2 regions of the Ruegeria sp. YTSA219 genome follow, and region 2 is predicted to be linked to the other one. Evidence: riboswitches for the same ligand, from Rfam matches in the RefSeq annotation. Region 2 holds a riboswitch; the other holds the start of a gene.
What was found. Region 2 has a riboswitch for cobalamin ahead of AC2FFB_RS05130 (DUF1636 family protein). Riboswitches for the same ligand answer to the same signal wherever they lie in the genome.

Region 1 (10,794 bases), on a different contig from region 2:
CCCCGCACCATCTGCACAGCTATTTCAGCTTTTGCACCGAGGACCGTGGGCTGAGGCTGGTCGCCGCCGCCCAGGCTGCCGCGTTACGTCTGTGTATGTCCGAAACCGACCTGGCAGACATTCCGATTTTATCGGCGGTTTCACCTTCGAAATTCGGCGGTCGGGCCGGGCCGCGATTCTATACGGATGTTAAGCCTGGCGAGATATTCCTGCGTAACGTGGTTGACCTGCATGTTTTTCCAAACGAATTGCAGGGTGTCATTGTATCCGGTGATCAAATCGTGGACTGGCTTGAGATGTCCGCAGCTGTTTTCAACCAGATTTCGACCGGATCTGCATCCGAACTTATTTGCGAAAATCGGGTGGGTCACAACTTTGATGTGCTATACGGGCTGTCCTGCAGAATTGATCTGACACAACCTCCGCGTTTCGACGATATGGGCACCTTGATCAACGCCGAAAACCGGCGCGTTTCAGAGGTTCTGGTCGGTGCCACCCCCATTGCACCGGATCAGCAATTTGCCGTCGCGCTTAACAATTATCGCGCCAGCGGGGGCGGGCATTTCCCATTTGCGGGTAATGCGCAACGTATCGACATGCCCATCCTGCCGGTCCAGCAAGCCCTGCTGGATTATCTGTCAGGCACCTTGGTCAGCGATCCGCTGGAAGAGGCCCAGAAACCCTTCAGAATCACCAGTAACACTGGTACGCAGGCGATCTTACGCACCGGTCCAAATGCCCACCGACATCTGCAGGACATTCAGGAATTTGATCCACAAGTCCTTGGAACCGACGAAAATGGCTTTTTACGGATTCTTCTGACCTTCTGACGGGTTGTGTTTTTCCGGCCAACTGCCTATATCCACCCTCGAGAGGTTGGCGCGGGCGAGCGCCTCGCCAACCTGGTCAGATCCGGAAGGAAGCAGCCACAACGAGCCCCGCTTGGGTCGATGTCCAACCTCTCACTTACGCGCAACGACTGCCGCAGGAGGGACTTTATGATTGTAGCAATGACCCTTCGGGCAGAGCGTTTCCGGGACTAACCCCCGCTCTTGCCTGAACATGTTACCGATGGGTGCGCGCCTGCCACCCTGATGGTTTCCTGTATCTGAACACAGGCAGAACAATGTCCAAAACACTTTCGGACCTGGGATGGTCCTCTCATTTTGCAGCCCAACATGCTGTGAACCCTACCTGCACACCGCATCGCATCAACGCCGTCCATCGTGATCGCCTGATCGGCCTGAATGCGCTGGGCGACACATCTGATCTGACCCCTGACCGATCAACCGGCGAATTTGCGGTTGGCGATTGGATCCTTGCGGATGATCAAAACCGCATTCGGCATCTTTTGGAGCGCAAAAGCCTCTTGCAACGCCGGGCCGCAGGCACCGGTGCGCAGGTTCAGCTGATCGCGGCGAATGTGGACGTGCTGTATATCGTCAGTTCCTGCAATGCCGATTTCAATCTGGCACGGCTTGAGCGTTATCTGGCGCTGGCGCATCAGGCCGGGTGCTATCCGGTTGTTGTCCTGACCAAGGCCGACAGCTGCCCTGACCCAGAGAGCTATGCCAGTCAGGCCAGTTCGCTGGCTCGGTTTCTGACCGTTCTAACCGTCAACGCGCTGGAGGCGTCAGAGATTGATCCGATCCTGTCCTGGTGCCCTTCCGGGCAAACTGCTGCTTTGGTCGGCTCATCCGGTGTCGGCAAAACCACATTGGCGAACGCCATGACTGGTCAGGCCGGGACAACGGCGGGGATCCGCGAGGATGACGCACGGGGTCGCCACACCACGACCCATCGTGCGCTTCACCCGATGCGAAACGGGGGGTGGCTGATTGATACGCCAGGAATGCGCGCCCTGCGTTTGATGGATGCCCAAGACGGCGTGGATGAGGTTTTCTCAGACCTTCTAGAATTGGCTGCAAGGTGCCGGTTCTCAGATTGCCAGCACCAGGCCGAACCCGGTTGTGCTGTACAGGAGGCGATTGCCAATGGCGTGATTGAGCCCGACCGGCTGGCGCGCTGGCACAAGCTTCGGCGCGAAGATCAGAGGAATTCCGAAACCCTCGCGCAGTCACGGGCACGTGACAAAGCCTTTGGCAAAATGGTGCGATCCGTCATGAATGACAAAAAGTCCCGCAGCAGACACTGAGCGTGACAGAAAGGCGCCTCGTTTTCAGGCAATCAACCGGGGCCAAACCGCCCGGTTTCTGCGGGCAAAAGCGCCAATATGACCGATCTCAGGCGCTCCGAATTCATTCGGAGACAACAGATGTCGCCGCGCCTTTGGTCCATACAGATCGGCAAGCCGCCAGACAGCGTCTGGCGGCACCATCTGGTCGTCCTCGAAGGTGAACAGGTCCACCGGCGTATTCGATTGCGCCCATCTCGCTTCGGGCAGAGCGTCACCGATCTGCGGCACATAATTCTGCGGCGCCGTGCACCAGCTACGCCATTGCCAATAGACCGGACCAGGCAAATCGGCACCGATCCCCACCGCTTTGCCCGGCAGATAGCCCAGCGCATTCACTGCCAGACGCCCATGCACATGCCAGAACATCCACGCCAGCCCGCGATAGGGCCAGGGATGGTCGGACAGAGTAACCAGCCCCGAACATACACAGATCATCCGGTCGATCTGATCAATGTCTGGCTGCACCGGCCCCAGCAAGCCGCCAAGGGAATGACCGATGCTCCACTGCAAAGCGTCCGGGAACCGCCTGCGCATCTCAGCCCGTGCGGCGGGCATGTCGACCAAGGCCCAATCCGCCATGGTCACCTCGGAGGTTTTGAGTTTGTCGCGCAGCGAATGCCCGAAATCGCTGTAGTCATAGGTCAGACAGGCCATACCCTGTTCGGCGGCCAGCCAACGGGCAAAATGCTGGTAATATTCGCGCGGCACTGCAGTTGCGCTGTGAATCGCCACGGCGACCTTCGGCTGGGTTTCAGGCAGATACAGCCGCGCCGACAGGCTGGCAGAGCCTGAGGCAAAATCAAAGTCCTTAGTCTGGACGCAGGGCGTGGTATCAAGCATGGCGCTTCCGACAAATTCTGAACTACTCGGTTCACTCAACAATCGGCCCGATTTCGGCCACCAGAGTCAAGATTTCATCAAGATGACCAAACGTCCGGTTTGCACCCCAACAGGTGGCTTGACTCGGGGTCTGCATAGCCGCTAGCGATGTGGTGATGGTTCTTGCCCCGGAATTGGGGCGGGATGAAAAGGGAACACGGTGCGGTCTGCCCCGGCGATGCCGGAAAGGGCCAACTCCGCGACTGCCCCCGCAACTGTAAGCGGTGAGCAATGCCGAAATACCACTGGCCCCAGGGCTGGGAAGGTCGGCAAAGCGACGACCCGCAAGTCAGGAGACCTGCCATCGTATCGAAACCGAAACTCGGGCGGGGTGTCCGGGCAGGTCGTCAGCGCGCTGTCACACCTGATCCTCACCCTCCGTCCTGCGCGCGGAGGGCGCATTATGATCTGGAAGACAAAAACACACGAATTCACCGCAACCGTCTGTCAGAGGACCGGGAAACCCTGCCCCGCCCTTGCCCGAATGGCACGCGCCATGGCCGAGGCGATGGCGACGGCAACGCCTGCGACATCCAAAACATTCGAGGTCGAAGGTACCAGCGATCTGACCCATTGCACCGAAGGCTGCACGGCCCGTTTTCGGGCCCAATCAGAACAGATCAGGGTCTATTGCGGCACCAGCACAGACACGCCGACAGAAAAGCTGGACGCCTATGGCGACATGATGTTCGGGCCGGAGTTCATCCAGAAATCCGCTGGTTTTCTGTCAGAACCACCCTGTGCGATGCTCGACGTTTCGACCCTGCCGCCGCGCAGCGACAGTATTCCGTATCAAGTGTCTGCCTGATTCAGGGAAGGGTTCGGGCCGGCAACCCGGCCCAGTCCTTTTGCGCTTTGGTTTCCACCGCGCAGGGCCGCACTGCACGCAACCGCCGAAGCGCTTGGTCAGGCGCTTCGCCGCATTCCACCGTTAGCCGCATCACAACCATCCCCGAGCGTCCGCACCCACCGCGGCAATGCACCAGCACCTTGCCGCCACTGGCAAGGACATGTTGGGCGGCGGCGCTGGCTTGCGGCCAAAGCGCCTCAACCTCAGGCGTGGGGGCGCCGAAATCGGAGACCGGAAGGTGGACCCAGGCAATCCGTTCGCACTGCAGGTCCGCCTCGAATGACAACCCGGCGGAATGCTGGAACTCATCCAGAGTAGTCATCGAGATGACCAGGTCCGGCGCCCAATCTCGGATTACTGCGAAATCTCCAGCATAATCGCCCGTGACACCCGGCAGTGGGCACAGAGCGATCTGCCCTTTGCCCAATCCAAGAGGGTGAATTGCAAATCTCTCCAACACTGCTCCTTTTCCTGCATCACCACATGGGGCTGAGGCCCCTCATGATTTACCGGCTCTGATGCAACTTGCCAAAACGAAATTCCTTTTCGCGCGCGGTGGACGCGGGCGGCGGGGGTCTCTACTCTGCAAACCTGACACGAATCCAACAGAGCAGACATGACCGACACGCCCAGCCCCGCCTATCAGGTTCTCGCGCGAAAATACCGCCCGGAAACTTTTGCTGACCTCGTCGGTCAGGACGCAATGGTGCGCACGCTGAAAAACGCGTTCGAGGCCGACCGGATTGCACAAGCCTTCATCATGACCGGCATCCGCGGTACCGGTAAGACAACCACGGCCCGGATCATCGCCAAGGGCATGAATTGCATTGGCCCCGATGGCGAAGGCAAGCCCACGACCGAACCCTGCGGCCAGTGCGAACATTGCGTCGCCATCATGGAAGGCCGCCACGTCGATGTGATGGAAATGGACGCCGCCAGCCGAACCGGCGTGAATGATATCCGCGAAATCATCGACTCGGTCCGATACCGCGCCGCCAGTGCGCGCTATAAGATCTACATCATCGACGAGGTTCACATGCTTTCGACCAGCGCATTCAACGCGCTGCTCAAGACGTTGGAAGAACCTCCTGCGCATGTGAAGTTCATCTTTGCCACGACCGAAATCCGCAAAGTCCCGGTGACTGTTCTGTCGCGGTGCCAACGATTTGACCTGCGCCGGATCGAACCCGAGGACATGATTGGCCTGCTCAATAAGATCGCAGCGGCTGAGAAGGCACAGATCGCGGATGATGCCCTGGCGCTGATCACCCGCGCGGCCGAAGGGTCGGCGCGCGACGCAACTTCGCTGCTGGATCAGGCAATCAGCCATGGGGCCGGTGAAACCAGCGCCGATCAGGTGCGCGCGATGCTGGGTCTGGCCGACCGGGGCCGGGTATTGGACTTGATGGAAATGATCCTGCGAGGGGATGCAGCAAGCGCGCTGACTGAATTGGGCGGGCAATATGCCGAAGGGGCCGATCCGCTATCCGTGCTGCGCGATCTGGCCGAAATCACGCACTGGGTTTCGGTTGTGAAGATCACGCCAGACGCAGCCGAGGACCCGACGGTTTCCCCTGATGAACGTGCTCGTGGTCAGCAAATGGCCGAGGCCCTGCCAATGCGCGTTTTGACCCGGATGTGGCAGATGTTGCTGAAAGCGCTGGAAGAGGTATCGGCCGCGCCAAATGCCATGATGGCTGCTGAAATGGCCGTTATCCGCCTGACCCATGTTGCCGACTTGCCCAGCCCCGAAGAGCTGATCAAGCGCCTGCAGGACAACCCGCCTCCGCCTCCGAATGGCGGTCCTGGCGGTGGTATGGCCGTGCCCTCTCAGGCTCCGGTACAAGCGACATCATCTTCTTACGTGTCCGCAACTAGCAGCCCCGCCGGCGCGCCGTCGGCCGCTCTGGCCCATGATATCCAATCGGCGCTGGCACGGTATCCGAGTTTTGACCACGTGGTTGAATTGATCCGCACCAATCGGGATGTGAAACTTCTGGTCGAGGTCGAAAACGGGGTGCGGCTGGTTTCTTACCAACCGGGGCGGATCGAATTCACCCCGACACAGAACGCACCCACAGATCTGGCAGCGAGACTGGGTTCGTCGCTGCAACGATGGACTGGCAACCGCTGGGCTGTGTCGATTGTGGCCGATGGTGAGGTTGCGACCATCGCCGAGATTCGAGACGCCGCCGAGCTGGCGTTGAAAGCAGAGGCTGAGAAACACCCGTTGGTTCAGGCGGTGCTCATGCAATTTCCGAAGGCACGCATCAAGCGGATTGAAACACCGGAAGAACGTGCCGCCAAAGTGGAAACCGAGGCGCTGCCCGAGGTCGAAGACGAATGGGACCCGTTCGAGGAAGACTGAAACCGTCCCATCTTACCCAACTGGAAACCTCCCGCGCCCAACGGGAGGAAAGGTCTGGCCAAAGGCCTTGACGACGGGCAGGAGCCAGCTCGGCCCTTGTGCCGCGCCGACCGCGCCCGTATTTAGGCGTCAAACCGGATATTAGGAGAATACCGATGCTCAAAGGACTCGGCGGCCTGGGTGACATGGCCAAGATGATGAAATCCGCACAGGATCTACAGACCAAGATGACGGATATGCAGGAAGAGCTGAATACCATCATGGTTGTCGGCGAATCCGGTGCAGGGCTGGTCAAGGCAACAGCCACGGCCAAGGGAGAGCTGAAAGGTCTCGATATCGACCCGTCAATCTTTAACGGCGACGACAAGGAAGTGGTCGAAGACCTGATCCTGGCCGCCATCAAAGATGCTCAGGCCAAGGCCGCTGAACGGTCGCAGGCTGAGATGGCTAAGCTGACCGAAGGCATGGGCCTGCCCGCAGACATCAAGCTGCCGTTCTGATAGGCACTCCTGACGAAATACCGGCCGGGCCCAACTGCCCGGCCCTTATGCAGGAGCAAGCGCGGTGAGTTCGAACAGCGATATCGACAATCTGATCGACCTGATGGCCAAACTGCCGGGCCTCGGCCCACGTTCGGCCCGTCGCGCAGTGCTGCATCTGATCCGCAAACGCGCCCTTCTGCTGACACCGCTTGCGGACGCGATGCAACAGGTTGCCATCACTGCCCGTGAGTGCCTGAATTGCGGCAATGTAGGCACCTCGGATATCTGCGACATCTGCGATAGCGAAGTCCGCGCGACCGGAGAGCTGTGCGTCGTCGAAGACGTCGCCGACCTTTGGGCGATGGAACGCGCCGCAGTTTTCAAAGGCCGCTATCATGTTCTGGGTGGCACCTTGTCGGCTCTGGACGGGATAGGCCCGGACGAGCTGCGCATCCCCCGCCTCAAGGATCGGGTCACAGCCGAGGGGATCACCGAAGTCATTCTGGCGCTGAACGCCACTGTCGATGGCCAGACCACCGCGCACTATATAGCCGATCAACTGGACGGGCAGGTGCGCCTGACCTCGCTGGCGCAGGGTGTGCCGATTGGCGGCGAGCTGGACTATTTGGATGACGGGACGATCACAGCGGCGCTTAGGGCGCGGAAGGAGTTGTAGTGTAGCCCATGACGCGCTTCAAAAGGAGTTCGAAACTCAATCTCCGATGATATTGCAGCTTACCAACCATTCCGATGGAAGGACATTCACTGCAACGTTGTTAGGCAATTGAAAATACGACACTCGCCTATAGCTCCACGCAAATGGAACGCAATCTTTAAGAGCCGCGCCGTGCAAAAAGAACTGCCCCTCTTAGAGCGCATGTTTAAGTGATTGGTAGAATGAGTTCTGAATTTCCACATCTGCATTAAAGCTTCTGGTGGCTATTGCGCGCAACAACTCAGCATATGTTGCAACAAACACCGTAGAAAAACTCATCGACAAGGCCAAAAAAATCGGAACCGAGAGAAGTTCCTTCAAGCCCTTCTTTGCTAAGAAGGCGGCAACCAAATAGCTCGTCGCGGTACCGAACTACAGCAATATCGGCCAAAACGGTGCGCCAAGCCTGTCGTTCCAGAGCGTTATCAGGGCAATTGGCTGGAGTGAGCTTCCAAACAACAGCTTTGCCGTAGTCGCGTAGGCAACTAAGCTCAGAAAAATAGTCAGCAACATTTTCATGAATTTGGACCTTCAACCGCCGCAATTTGCAGGAACGTAACGACTAGGGTGATCTCAACGTCAGGAACCTCAAAATGGTCCCCACGCTCGACAACATGTACCTGACCCGGACTGTGCATCTGGGCCCTTCGGCGGTGCTCAGCGGTTATGACACGCTGGACGTGACCCTGTTTTCAAGACGTGCAGCTTTGGTACCGCGACTGCCATCCGGACCCTCTAACGAATCGGATCAAAAAGCGCGTCTTTGGCCGCGCAGTCCTTGATCACATCCCGGCCACAAGGCACCGGTTCAAGATCGCGGGACAGGCACAGGCGCACCTCTTCGATATAGCCTTGTTTGCAGGTGACGGTGATCATGTCGCGCTCCAGCCCCGGATTGACCTTTAGAAACGCTTCTTCCACGACAGATGCGGGCAGTTTCACAGATGCGTCCAACTGGCGGAACACCTTTGGACGCTCGACCGACCCATAGGCCTGCCGCGACAAGGTGTAATAGTCCGAAGCGCTTAGGCCCGAGCAGGTGCCGTGCTTCTTCCACTGATGCCAGGCAAGGCCGGAACTGCCCTGAATATCTTCCATTTCACGGGTCATGGTCCGCGTCGGCGGGGCCTCAGCCGTTCGGCAATAAGATGGCCAGCCCTGATGGAATTGCGGCCAAAGCCCGTGTAGAATCCAGCCGTGATCATGCCGCACATCGCATTGATCGGACCCACGCGCGTCGCCTTCGCGCGCGCACCAGTTCGGCGACCAGCTAAGTGCCAGGACATAGTAGTCGAACGCCCCCGGTTTTTCACCCTCGGCAAGCACCGTCATTGCACTGAAAACCCATAGAACCAGCCAGCGCATTCGCCTCTTCCCTTCTTGCCCTGCCGCGACTATATACAGCCCAAGTTCCCCGACAACGGAAACCTGCCCCAAGATCACGGGGCCGCCGAATTCCGGCGACGGGAAAGATGTATGCATAGGAGACGGGCTGATGGCAAAACCGCTTATGGCCAAGGCAACAGCCGTATGGCTAGTAGACAACACAACGATCAGCTTCAAGCAGATCGCGGATTTCGTAGGAATGCACGAGTTGGAAGTGCAGGGCATCGCCGATGGCGACGTGGCCGCTGGCGTCAAAGGGTTCGACCCGATCGCCAACAACCAGCTTACGCAGGAAGAGATTGACGTGGCGCAGGGCAACCCGCTGCACAAGCTGAAGCTCAAGTTCAACCCCGCCGCCAGTGGCGAGGAAAAACGTCGTGGCCCGCGCTATACCCCGCTGTCCAAGCGTCAGGACCGTCCGAACTCGATCCTGTGGCTGGTCAAGTTCCACCCCGAACTCAGCGACGGTCAGATTGCCAAGCTGGTCGGCACCACCAAGCCGACCATCCAATCGATCCGCGAGCGGACGCACTGGAACATCTCGAACATGCAACCGATTGACCCCGTCGCTCTGGGCTTGTGTAAACAGTCCGAGCTGGACGCAATCGTGCAGAAAGCCGCCGCCAAGAAAGCCGCTGAAGGTGGCGTCATGAGCGATGATGAGCGCCGCAAGCTGGTTTCGACCGAACAGTCACTGGAAATGGACGCAGCGCCCAAAATTCCAACGGCGATCGAGGGTCTCGAGACCTTCTCGTTGTCTGATGACTCCCCCGAGGAGAAAGAAGAGCCGATCATCGACGCCGACAGTTTCTTCAACTTGCCCAAAGGCGAGGCCGAGGATGAAGACGAAAGCGATCCGCGTTTCTGATACGCAGACAGCCCCGGTCAAACTGGCCGGGGCTTTTTTGACGAGACTCTGATGCTGAACATACTGTCTGCCATTTTTGGCCCACACCGCGCCGTGACAATCTATGCCTTCCTAAGAACCTGGGGCCTGCTCGTGTTCGGTGTCGTAGGCGTTATCGCGGTTGCCGCAGCCCTGCTGTTGCTGAACGACGACGGCACGCATGAACACGAAGCCTTCATGACCGTCCCGGTTCTGTCCGCCACCGCTATCAACGGCGACCTCAAGAACGGGGTGATTGCCTCGGTACGTTTACCCGACGGGTCCGCGACGTCGATCACTTCGACCGAGGCCCCGATTTCCCAGACCGTCGGCCAAAGCGCCTGTGTCGAAAAGCGGGTCTATGTGGAAAGCGGTGAACCAAGGTATCGCTTCAAACTTCCGCGCTATTGCGAAGCAAGCTGACAAAGCAAAACCGCCCGGTGTCCACACCGGGCGGTTTTTCCTTCAGATCATCTGAAAGATGATCCCTGCGATCACTGCGCCGACTATCCCCAGGCCCAGATAGGTCACAAACACTTTCGGCCTGACCAGCGACCATACCGCAGCCATGGCCGGGATCGAGCTGACCGCACCCGCGATCATAAAGGACATTGCTGCCCCGGCGCTCATCCCCTGCTCCATCAGACCTGCCAATAGCGGCGGCGCGACGTATGAGTTCAGATAGGCCGGCATCCCAACAAGTGCCGCGATGATTATGGGCAACACGCCGTCTCCTCCGACCGCGCGTGCGATCAGATCAGCGGGTACATAATTGATCAGCAACGCCTCGAGAACATAGGCAAGCGCCAGCCATTTCAACAAGAACAGGCCGTTCCGAAAAAACTCGCTACGAAATCTATTCCGGCGCGCAGGGTCATGCCAGAATTTCCAGACCGGTTTGTCCTCTTGCTTAGGTCCACAACTGCCGCATCCAGCTGGTTGGTAGTTCCGCAAAGGTTGGGTCAACACACCGCTGCGCGTCATGGTGCGCACGACGAATCCGCCAAACAGGCCAAGTGCCACTGCGGCTA
Region 2 (10,794 bases):
ACCGGGGTATTCCCGCGACCTACTCCTATGCAGGACGCGTGGACAACCCGCGCCCGCAAGCCCTGCCGGTGCGTGTTGGTGGGTTCGGTGGGGCCGAAGGGCTGGTGAAATATATCCATGACCACAGCATAAGCCACGTTATCGACGCGACCCACCCGTTTGCTGCCGGGATGAGCCGTAACGCGATTGAGGCCTGCCATGCGGCGCAGATTCCACTTGTTGCGCTGACACGGCCCGAATGGGCACCGCAGCCCGGTGACACCTGGCTGCGCGTCCCGGATATCGCCGCAGCGGTGGCCGCTTTGTCCGGTAATCCGCAGCGCGTGTTTCTTGCGGTCGGGCGCATGCATCTCGAAGATTTCGTCAGCCAGCCCCAGAACCATTACCTGTTGCGGCTGGTGGATGAACCCGATGTCCTGCCCTTGCCGAATTGCGAGGTTGTCGTGGCGCGCGGACCCTTTGCCGAGGCTGATGACCGGGCGTTGATGCAGCGCCACGGCACGCAACTGGTGGTATCCAAGAACGCGGGCGGTACTGGCGCGCGCGCCAAGCTGGACGCCGCGCGGGCGCTGGACATACCGGTGTTGATGATCGACCGTCCAGCCCTGCCGCAGCGGCTGGAACTGTCGAGCGTTCCGCAGGTTCTGGACTGGCTGGTTCATTCGGGTGTGAACCTCGGCGTATAGACGATGGGATCGCCGTCGCGTTCTATCACGCGGGTTAAGGATGAGCCGACGATCACCACGGTCTGCATATCGGCCATATCAGGCGTGGCCTCGACCAATGTCGAAATCCGGATTGCCTCATCCGCCCGGCTGACAGCGCGGGCGAACAGGATCAGCCGCTCGGGTTCACATTCTTCGCGCAGGATTTCCAGCGTTTTGACAAAGCCTTCGGGGCGGGATTTCGAGCGGGGGTTGTAAAACGCCATCGCGAAATCCGCTTGCGCGGCCAGACGCAGGCGCTTCTCAATCAGAGGCCAAGGTTTGAGGTTGTCACTCAGGTTGATAGTGCAGAAATCATGCCCCAGCGGGGCACCAGCGCGGGCGGAGGCCGCAAGCATCGCAGTGATCCCGGGCAGCACTTCAACCGGTAGGTCGCGCCATTCACGGGGGCCGTTTTCCAGCGCTTCGAACACCGCTGCTGCCATGGCAAATACGCCCGGATCGCCCGAGGATACGACCACTACGCGCTTCCCTTCGGCCGCCATTTGCAACGCATGCTGAGAGCGGTCGATCTCAACCCGGTTGTCGCTGGCATGCAGCGTCAGGCCGGGGCGTTCGGCGATGCGCGCGACGTAAGGAATGTAGCCGACGACATCCGTCGCCCCAGCCAGCGCAGCGGTCACTTCGGGCGTCACCAAAGCCTCGTTTCCTGGCCCGAGTCCTGCGATCTTGACCCAACCGCTCATGGCCGCCGCCCTTGTCCGTGAACGATGATGATCGAGAAATACGGAGTGATCCCCTCGCAATTTTCCGACAATTTGCACACGCGTTGATTGGGCATCTGAGCGTATTCCACGATCCAAGCACGGTCATACAAACCGGCCGTCTTCAGGGCCCGCTTCACTTTGTCGATATTGCGCCCGATCTTCATCACCACCAGCGCGTCGGTTTGGGCCATTCGGTGGGCCAGATCGTCTTCGGGCAATGTGCCGACCAGCACGGTCAATACGTCGTCTCCCCAGGTGATGGGGTCGCCGGTTGCGGTCCACGCGCCGGACATACCGGTGATCGCAGGCACGACTTCAACTTTAGCCTCGCTACGTAATCGATTGTAAAGATGCATGAATGATCCGTAGAAGAACGGATCACCCTCGCACAGGACCACCACGTCTTCGCCCTGATCCGACAGTGTCTTCAGATGCGCGGCACAATCTTCATAAAACGCCGAGAGCAGCTCATTGTACCGCGGATCACTCAATGGAATTTCTGTGGTCACGGGGTATTCCATCGGGAATTCCACCGCGCCTTCTGGGATCATGCCATTGACGATCTTGCGGGCCTGACCACTGCGACCCGGTTTGCGGAAAAAGGCCACGTGGCGGGCAGTGCGCAGTAGGCGGTCGGCCCTGACGCTCATCAGGTCCGGATCGCCGGGGCCGAGGCCGACACCGTATATCTTGCCCACGTTCATTCGGCGCGGCTCGCGATGGCGTTGACCGCGGCGACCGTGATGGCGCTGCCACCAAGGCGACCCTTGACGATGCAGGACGGCACAGGCTGCGCCTCCCACAGAGCGTCTTTAGATTCGACCGCACCGACAAAGCCCACCGGGCAGCCGATGATGGCCGCAGGGCGCGGGCAGTCGGAGTCTTCCAGCATGTTCAGCAGGTGGAACAGGGCGGTGGGCGCATTACCGATGGCCACCACGGCGCCTTGCAGATGCGGGCGCCACAACTCCAGCGCAGCGGCGGACCGGGTGTTGCTCATCTCGGCAGCCAGCAGACGCACACGTTCGTCGTGCAGGGTGCAGATCACCTCGTTATCGGCGGGCAGGCGGAACCGGGTCACACCCTCGCTGACCATGCGGGCGTCGCACAGGATCGGTGCTCTGTCTTCCAACGCGGCACGGGCTGAGCTCACAAAACCGGGTGAGAAATGCACGAACTCTTCCAGCCCCACCATACCTGCCGCGTGGATCATCCGGACGGCGACTTGTTCCTCATCGGCGTCGAACCGTGCCAGATCGGCCTCGGACCGGATGGTGGCAAAGCTTTGTTTGTAGATCGCCGCGCCGTCGGTTTCGTATTCATAGGGCATCAGGTGAAGTCCATGGTCATAAGTGTTTCGGGGCTTAACCCGCGCAGGTTTGGCTCATCTCCCGCGCGGCCTTGTTTGACAAGATCAAATCGACCATCGTGGCCGACCAGGGTGACATCAGCTGGTCCCATGCGCGCGCATCCTTTGGCACAGCCCGAGACATGCAAGTGGCCGGGAATACGCGAGGCAAGCGCGCGGGCGATATCGCGGGTCTCCACCTGCGCCTGCGGGCAGAGCGGGGCGCCGGGGCAGGCGTCAGTGGTCATCAGCGGGTCGGTGCCATCGGTGACGAACGCTGGGGCGGGTATCGCCGCCCCGCCTTCCATCAGGAACAGCCGCCAAGGGGTGACCCGCAGCGCAGAGGCACCGCAGGTCTCAATCAGCCCCGCAAGCCCGCGCGCTGGCAACTGACCGAACGCGGCTCCGTAAAACGCACCCAGTTCCACGATGCCCGGCTCAGGCAGAGCGCCAACATCACCCGGTGCGCTGCCTTGGCATTCTGACGGCAAATCCTGTGTCGCAACCACGCGGGCCATGCGCCGGGCCTCGGGAGTGTGGTGATCCGCGAACCATTCGGCCAGCGCGATCAGGTGGTCGATGGCGATTTTTTCGGTCACGCGACGCCCTGTTTCGGCCCCATCAGCGCGTAGGATCAGCCCCTCGGGGCCTGTCTCCAGCCGGATATCCGCGGAATCCCCGACCAACAGGCGATTTGGTCCGGTGTCGATGGCAAACCCAAACTTGGCTGGTAGCGACGGCAATTCGCCCAACCGGTCGATCAGTTCCTGCGTCAGTCGTGCGGTAAGATCGCCGGATTGGTAGAGCGGTGTCACCAGAATATTGCGCCGCACCTCGATACCCGGTTCCGCATCCAAAAGGTTCAGCGCAGCGAGTTCTTCCAGCAAAGGTTGGTGATCGGCCTCGGCCACACCGCGCAGTTGCAGATTGGCGCGGTTGGTCAGGTCAATGGTGCCATTGCCGAACCGGTCGGCAAGTTCGCACAGGCCTAACATCTGCGCTGCCTCAAGGCGCGCCAGCCGCGGCCGAACCCGCACGACCAACCCGTCCCCCGACATCATCGGGCGATGGGCGCCGGGGCACCAGTCCTGAACGATCGGTGCACTCATCCCAACCCCTCCAGATCGGCTCGGATCGAGTTTCGGCGCGTGTTCCACAGGCCAGCCTCGAGCAGAGCACGGAACCGGTCCTGCATGGCCTGATGCGCCTGTGGGTTCTTCTCTTGCAGAAAGGCATCAACCTCGGCGTTACCCAGTGTGGCATCGTGGTAGATGTCAAACAGATGCGGTGCAACGGTTCCCGACAGATGGGCAAAGCTTGCCATATGATCCAGCGTTGCCGCGATCTCGGCGGCGCCGCGGAATCCGTGCCGTTGCATTCCTGCGATCCAGTCAGGATTAGCCGCGCGCGCGTGGACAACGCGGCTGATTTCCTCAGAGAGGGTTCGGGCGCGGGGGGTGTCTGGGTTGGTATTGTCCAGATGGTACAGCTGCGCAGTACCGCCAGTGACTTTCTTGGCGGCGGCAAAACCGGCCTCATGCGTGGCATAGTCATTGGCCAACAGCAGATCGGTTTCGGTCAGGTCCTGAAGGTGAACAAAGCTATCGGCGTGGGCAACGCGTTGGGTAATACCATCGACATCCCGTGCAATTTGCTCGCCCTCAAGCGCAAAGGAACTGGCATCCAGCCAAGCCTGACCGGCCTGTGCGCGCGCTTCGTCCGTATAGATTTCGGATAGCTGCGTCATGTTCAGGCCATAGCTGCCGGGGGCGGGGCCATAGACACGGGCGGCCGGTGCCTGCCCGGCATATGGGTTCCAGTCTGCTGCCTCGTCCCGTTCACACAATGCTCGCACTGCCTGGCCATACAGCGCAGAAAGCGTCGGGAATACATCGCGGAACAGGCCCGAGACACGCAAGGTCACGTCTAGCCGTGGACGGCTGAGATCAGTGATTGGCAGCACCTCGATACCGGAAACCCGCTCCGACCCCTTGTCCCAAACCGGTTTCACACCCAGTAGGTGAAGCGCCATGGCGAATTCTTCACCCGCAGTGCGCATCGTGGCCGAGCCCCAGAGGTCGACAATCAGCCCCTTGGGGTAATCGCCTTCTTCCTGCAGATGCCGTCGCACTAGTTCCTCGGCCAGTTTGACACCTTGGGTATAGGCCGCGCGTGTTGGAACCGAACGCGGATCGGTGGTGTAAAGATTTCGCCCTGTCGGCAGCACGTCCGAGCGCCCGCGATAGGGTGAGCCAGACGGGCCAGCCTCGATCCGTTTCCCGGCCAGTGCGTCCAAAAGTGATTGACGTTCCGCATGCGCTGAAGGCGTGGCATCAAAATTGCCGGTCACTTCGGGGACGCGGCCAAAGACGTGCAAGCCGTCGCCGAACTGGCTTTCTTTGATGTCGCAGACAAATCGGTCGATACGGGTGATCGCTTCGGCGGTACAGGTTGCCTGATCCAGACCCAGATCGCTTTCCAGACCAATGGCCTGCGCCTCATCCCGTATGTCTTCTTGTAGTCGGTCGCGGCGTTTGGGGTCCAGCCCGTCGGCGTTCGAGAATTCGTCCAGCAGGGATTCCAGCCGCACCATACGGTCCGGCGTGTCACTTGTTCGCATCGGGGGCGGGATATGGCCCAGTGTAACCGCGCCGATCCGGCGCTTGGCCTGTGCGGCCTCGCCGGGGTCATTCACGATAAAGGGGTAGATCACCGGCAGATCTCGGACCAACGCCTCAGGCCAGCAGTTTTGGGACAGGGCGACCGATTTGCCTGGCAGCCATTCCAACGTGCCATGCGCGCCGATATGGATCAGCGCGTCCGCGCCATGCCCCTTACGCAGCCAGAGATAGAAGGCAACATAGCTGTGGCGCGGGGTGCGCGAAAGATCGTGATAGTCGTCATCGCGCAGCTCGGGCGTGCCGCGTTCCGGTTGCAGCGCGATCAGTGTCTTGCCCCGGTTCAAGGCGGTAAAGTGGAACGCACCATCGGCAAAAACCGGGTCGTCCTCAGGCTTGCCCCAAATGGATTGCAGATCCGTTTGCAACTGTTCCGGCAAGTCTGCCAGCGCGGTCTGATAGGCCGCGAGCGGCCAAGCCAGTCGCGCATCCAAAAGCGTCTCGGCTATCGGTTCGCCGGGTGCTGTATCATAGCCTTCAGCCTGCAGATCGGACAGCATCGCCTCGGCCGAGGCCAACGCATCCAGGCCAACCGCATGGGCCATCTGCCAGTCCTTGCCGGGATAAGTCGACAGCACCAACGCTGGAACCTGATCTGGCTTGGGTTTGTCGCTTAGGCGCAGCCAGCCGTCCACCCGGTCTATGATCGCCTCAACCCGTTCCGGCTCGGGGCGGTGGGCAAAACGGGAATATTCCAGATACGGGTCGCGCTTGCCCGGTTCCTTGAACGAAGCGATGCCCGCCGAAATGCGGCCATCCACCTCGGGCAGGACCACATGCATTGCGAGGTCGGCGGGGGACAGCCCGCGTTCCGCATCGACCCAAGCCTTGCGGCGTGCGGTGGACAAGGCGACCTGAAATACCGGCACATTGGCGGCGTCCAGCGGGGACGTTCCCGAGGCGCCTTTGCCCGAAAAGGAGGTGGCGTTGATGATTGCCGAGGGGGCCAGCGCTACGACCTGTTCGCGCAGCCAGTCAGCGGCGGTAGGGGCTTTGAGCGACGGCGCAAATAGGCCAACAGCCTGAAACCCACGCGCACGCAGACGGTGGATCAGGGCCGCGACCGGGGCAGTGTCTGCCGAGGTCAGATAGGCGCGATAGAAGGTCACGAGGATGCGCTTGGCATCACCGGCGAATGCGGTATCCGCCGGGATCACACCGCGATCCGGACACCATACGCCACATTCCGGGATCGTCTTGGCCCCCATCACTGGGCCAGAATAAAGCCCCGCGGCCAGTGCCATTTGCGCCAGCGCAGCCTGCGCTGCGACCTCACCGCCTGTGTCGCAAAGATGCGCCAGCCGCCGCAGGGTTGAAACAGGCAGGGTAGAATAGTCATCCAGGCGCGTATCTTCACGTCCATCCGCCGGCAGGACTGCCACAGCGATGCCTTTGGCGTGGGCCAGTGCCAGAACCTGCTGCAATCCGTAGGACCAATAGGGCACGCCACCGATCAGGCGGATCAGAATGCCTTTGGCGCCCTCCAGCGTCTGCTCGACATAGGTGTCGACAGAAAGCGGGTGCTTCAGCGCCGTTAGATTGGCCAGCCGCAGGGTCGGCATCCGGCCTTCGGGTCCACCCCCACGATGCCAGCCTGCCGCGAAAGCGCCAAGATCACTGTCGGAAAAGGACAGCACCACCAGATCCGCCGGGCTCTGGCCCAGATCGGTCGGGGTCTCCGTTTCCTCTAACCCGTGGCTTTCGCGGAAGACGACGTGCATGGTTTACTCGGCAGCCTCGGTCACACCCACGAGGATTTCGCGGATTTCAGCCTCTTTGATGTCGTCATGCTCGGCGATGACCACCAGACGCGAGCGACGCTCTTCACCTGGCTCCCACGGGCGGTCGTACTGATGACGCACACGGGCCCCGACTGCCTGCACCAAAAGGCGCATGGGTTTGCCGGTAACAGCGGCATAGCCTTTGACCCGCAGGATGTTCAGTTCATTCGCCAGACGTTCGATATTGGCGACCAGCTGGGCCGGATCGGTCTGTTCCGGCAGCTCGACAATGATGCTTTCGAAATCATCATGCTCGTGATCGTGGTGGCCATCGTGATGGCTGGGACGTGCCTCCATGTCATCTTCGGCAGCGGCCTCAAGCCCCAGCACAACACGTACATCCACAGCGCCTTCGGCCACTTCGACCACGGGCAGCGGGCGCGGAGCCTCTGCCGCGATGATTTCCTTGGCCTTGGCGACCCCCTCGGGGCCAGCAAGATCAGGCTTGGTCAGCAGAATGATGTCGGCGCAGGAGATCTGGTCCTCGAACACCTCGGATAGCGGCGTTTCGTGATCAATCGAGTCATCGGCCAGGCGCTGGGCATCCACCGCAGCGACATTCGGGGCAAAGCGACCGGCGGCCACAGCTTCGGCATCGGCCAGAGCAATTACGCCATCCACGGTGATTTTCGAGCGGATATCCGGCCAGTCGAACGCTTTCAGCAGCGGCTTGGGCAGGGCCAAGCCAGAGGTTTCGATCAGAATGTGATCGGGGCGCGGCTCTAGCGCCATCAGCGCCTCGATGGTCGGGATGAAATCATCTGCCACGGTGCAGCAGATGCATCCATTGGCCAATTCCATGATGTTTTCCGCCGGGCAATCGGGGATCGCGCAGGATTTGAGGATATCGCCATCGACGCCAACATCTCCAAACTCGTTGACCACAATGGCCAGGCGCTTGCCCTGCGGGTTCTGCATCAGATGACGCACCAGCGTGGTCTTTCCCGAGCCCAGAAAGCCGGTGATCACAGTGACGGGCAGTTTTTCGAGATTGCTCATATCTAAGCTCCAATCGGGGGAATGCGGGCCGCACAGTTTTTGCGGAAATGTTCAGGACGTTCGCGCCATTTAACGAGGCCATCTTGGGTCGCGAGATATTTGGTCGCACCTTCAACAATGGTCTCGACATGATCGGTTTCATCGAGATGCTCATAGACAAAGGTCCAACGTTCGGGTCCGCCACGCAGCACAATCGAGCAGCCCTGATCGCAATTTGAAAGGCATTCTACTGCCTTCAAAGTGACGCCATCAGGAAGTTCTGCCTGCTCCAACGCCTTGTGCAGCAACGCCCCAGGACGATCTGCATCATTCTCGACGGGCAGGCCGCGGCGGCAGGTCGTGCACACCAGCAGTTCAACAGGTGTGGTCTCGGTCATGTCTCTCATCCCCCCAAATCCTCTTCGCGGGGGACGGGGTTTCATGCGGGCCACGTATTGCGACATGGGCCCGACACCGGATCACCCCGTCCGGTTTCAACTTCGGATGTTGGCAGGTCTCCCGGCTTGCGGATGTCAGAGGCTGGCCTCTGGCAGATGTCCCGCCTTCCCGGCCTGTCTGGCCAGTGGCTTTGGGCACCCTCTCCGGTCACGGTCGCGGGGGCGGCTGCGTTTGACGGATGACCGCTGACGCATTCCCTTTTCATCTGCATGTGCAGACACCAACGGATGGGACATGCGGCACGGGCAGGGGGCTTGTCAAGCGCGGCAGACGCACGGAAATCATCGAGAATGGAAAAGCGACCTGCCAATGCCTGTCAGCGGCATGTTTGGTCAGTCAGATGCAAAATGACGGCAGGCGAGTTTGGGCTTTGCGCCTCGAAGATATCCAGACGAAAGGATTCGCGGGCCCGTTACTTCAAAGGGCATATCGCGTGGATTCGATAGAGCGGTCAAATTTACCGGCCGAGCCAGTGAGTTCACCGCCTTCTGATCAATCCGGTGTCAAGCTTCACTCAGCAGAGCACTGCCGTAGCGAGACGGCATGTCGCAGGCTCGAAAAGCCGAATGCGAAGCAACTGTTTGAAAGTATTGGAGGCGAGTACCGGAATCGAACCGGTGTACACGGATTTGCAATCCGGAAAATTCCGTTGATTTAAAAGGGAAAAATTGTAAACGGACTTGTTTCGTTCAGGGGCACTTTTCAATAGGTTATAAGGCCCAAGTAAACGGTTTTTCACAGGCTCCTGCTTTGGCGAAGAGGCAAAGAAAAACCGCTGAGGGGGCGGCCACCCACCTCAACGGCATAGAAGAATATTTCCGTCTCCATACCTACGGTATTTCCGGTCTGACCTCAACCCAATTGGCGGTGAGACCATGAGCTGGCGCATCGCAAACGAATGCGCCGAGCGCCGCTTTGGTAGCGCCGCGCGCAAGCAGATCATCATGTTCTTGGCCGACAAGGCGAGCGATGACGGTTCGGGCATCTGGTGTTCCAAGGGGACGATCCAACGCCATACGGAACTGAGCGAGAGCACGGTCAAGCGCACCATCATCGACTTCCTCCGAGAAGGCATCTTGATCGAGACAGGACGGCGGCACTGCAAGAACGGCTACACCGTCATTTACCGCATCGTTTTGGAGCGCGTGGCCGCGCTCGAACCCACGGCAGAGCCCGACATTGAGACGGGGGTCACTGTGAACCCCGTCCAGCCTGGACCCGGTACGGGGTCCACTGTGAACGGGGTAGGGGGTTCACGGTGGACCCCAAACCATCCTAAAACCATCCATAAACCACCTACGCGCAGGCGCGAGGCGGCGGAGGAGGTTGAAGATCTTGAAGCTGAGAAGATCTTAGCGGCCTTTCCCGAAGACAGGATCCGAGACCGGCGAACCAGTCTGCTCCAGATCGCAGCCGCCGTGAAAGCCGGGGTAAAGCCCGATGACCTGAAGCAGGCGGTCAAAGCCTATGCCAATGAAAGCGAAGGCTACACACGCAGCAAGGTCTGTTTCTCGGACAACTGGTTCAAGATGCGCCGGTGGGAGAAGGGGCTGGTCCAGATACGGGCCGACCGCGAGAAGGCGCGCGAGGCGGAAGCCAAAGGCCGTGCCAGCCTCGCTGAATGGATCCACGAGTGCCATCCTCTATGCCGCCACATCACAAGCCGGCAGATCGAGGACTTGATCGCGTCAAAGCTGGTAACGCCTGAGCAAGTGCGCGCGGCGAGGCTGCAGGCGTGACTTTCGAAGGAGAGCATCGCAGTTGCTCCGCTCGAGTACACGCGTTGTATGAGTGTGTTGAAGTGAGCCTGCGGGTGCAATGGATTTACTGAGTTGTGTTTCGCAAAGGTAACCTTAATACGTTTAATGTTTTTTTGAATTAACATAAGGTGTGATTGAGCGAGGGTGTTTGTTCGTTGCGTCAGGCGGAGAAAATTGACATTAATGGTTTCTCAGTGTAACATTTATGGTCTTAGCGTCACTTGGAGATATCATTATGGCTGTTTCGATCAAAATGCCCAGGGCGGCACGTAAAGAGCTCGTGACACTTGGGGAAAACATTCGTGTTGCGCGACTGCGCCGCAAATTGACCGCTGAGATTGTTGCGCGGCGCGCTGGT

Region 1: it holds a riboswitch for cobalamin, as region 2 does, so the genes downstream of both, AC2FFB_RS12570 (hypothetical protein) here and AC2FFB_RS05130 (DUF1636 family protein) in region 2, are expected to answer to the same signal.

The regions. Positions count from the first base shown of each region.
Region 1 covers NZ_JBXWMT010000008.1:46,894-57,687, forward strand. Annotated here, with positions in the region: gene AC2FFB_RS12550 (5'-nucleotidase C-terminal domain-containing protein) at 1-830, shown strand, start outside; RNA gene ffs (signal recognition particle sRNA small type) at 870-968, shown strand; gene rsgA (ribosome small subunit-dependent GTPase A) at 1,127-2,155, shown strand; gene AC2FFB_RS12565 (alpha/beta hydrolase family protein) at 2,180-3,037, opposite strand; cobalamin riboswitch at 3,177-3,396, shown strand; gene AC2FFB_RS12570 (hypothetical protein) at 3,480-3,884, shown strand; gene AC2FFB_RS12575 (protein-tyrosine phosphatase family protein) at 3,886-4,386, opposite strand; gene AC2FFB_RS12580 (DNA polymerase III subunit gamma/tau) at 4,543-6,294, shown strand; gene AC2FFB_RS12585 (YbaB/EbfC family nucleoid-associated protein) at 6,450-6,794, shown strand; gene recR (recombination mediator RecR) at 6,859-7,452, shown strand; gene AC2FFB_RS12595 (hypothetical protein) at 7,733-8,026, opposite strand; gene AC2FFB_RS12600 (ribonuclease T2 family protein) at 8,227-8,856, opposite strand; gene AC2FFB_RS12605 (DUF1013 domain-containing protein) at 8,987-9,745, shown strand; gene AC2FFB_RS12610 (hypothetical protein) at 9,797-10,186, shown strand; gene AC2FFB_RS12615 (permease) at 10,229-10,794, opposite strand, start outside.
Region 2 covers NZ_JBXWMT010000002.1:425,088-435,881, reverse strand. Annotated here, with positions in the region: gene AC2FFB_RS05165 (cobalt-precorrin-6A reductase) at 1-686, shown strand, start outside; gene cobJ (precorrin-3B C(17)-methyltransferase) at 659-1,411, opposite strand; gene AC2FFB_RS05155 (precorrin-2 C(20)-methyltransferase) at 1,408-2,136, opposite strand; gene AC2FFB_RS05150 (precorrin-8X methylmutase) at 2,133-2,762, opposite strand; gene cobG (precorrin-3B synthase) at 2,762-3,889, opposite strand; gene cobN (cobaltochelatase subunit CobN) at 3,886-7,179, opposite strand; gene cobW (cobalamin biosynthesis protein CobW) at 7,183-8,238, opposite strand; gene AC2FFB_RS05130 (DUF1636 family protein) at 8,241-8,615, opposite strand; cobalamin riboswitch at 8,710-8,916, opposite strand; gene AC2FFB_RS05125 (hypothetical protein) at 9,552-10,415, shown strand; gene AC2FFB_RS05120 (helix-turn-helix transcriptional regulator) at 10,672-10,794, shown strand, end outside.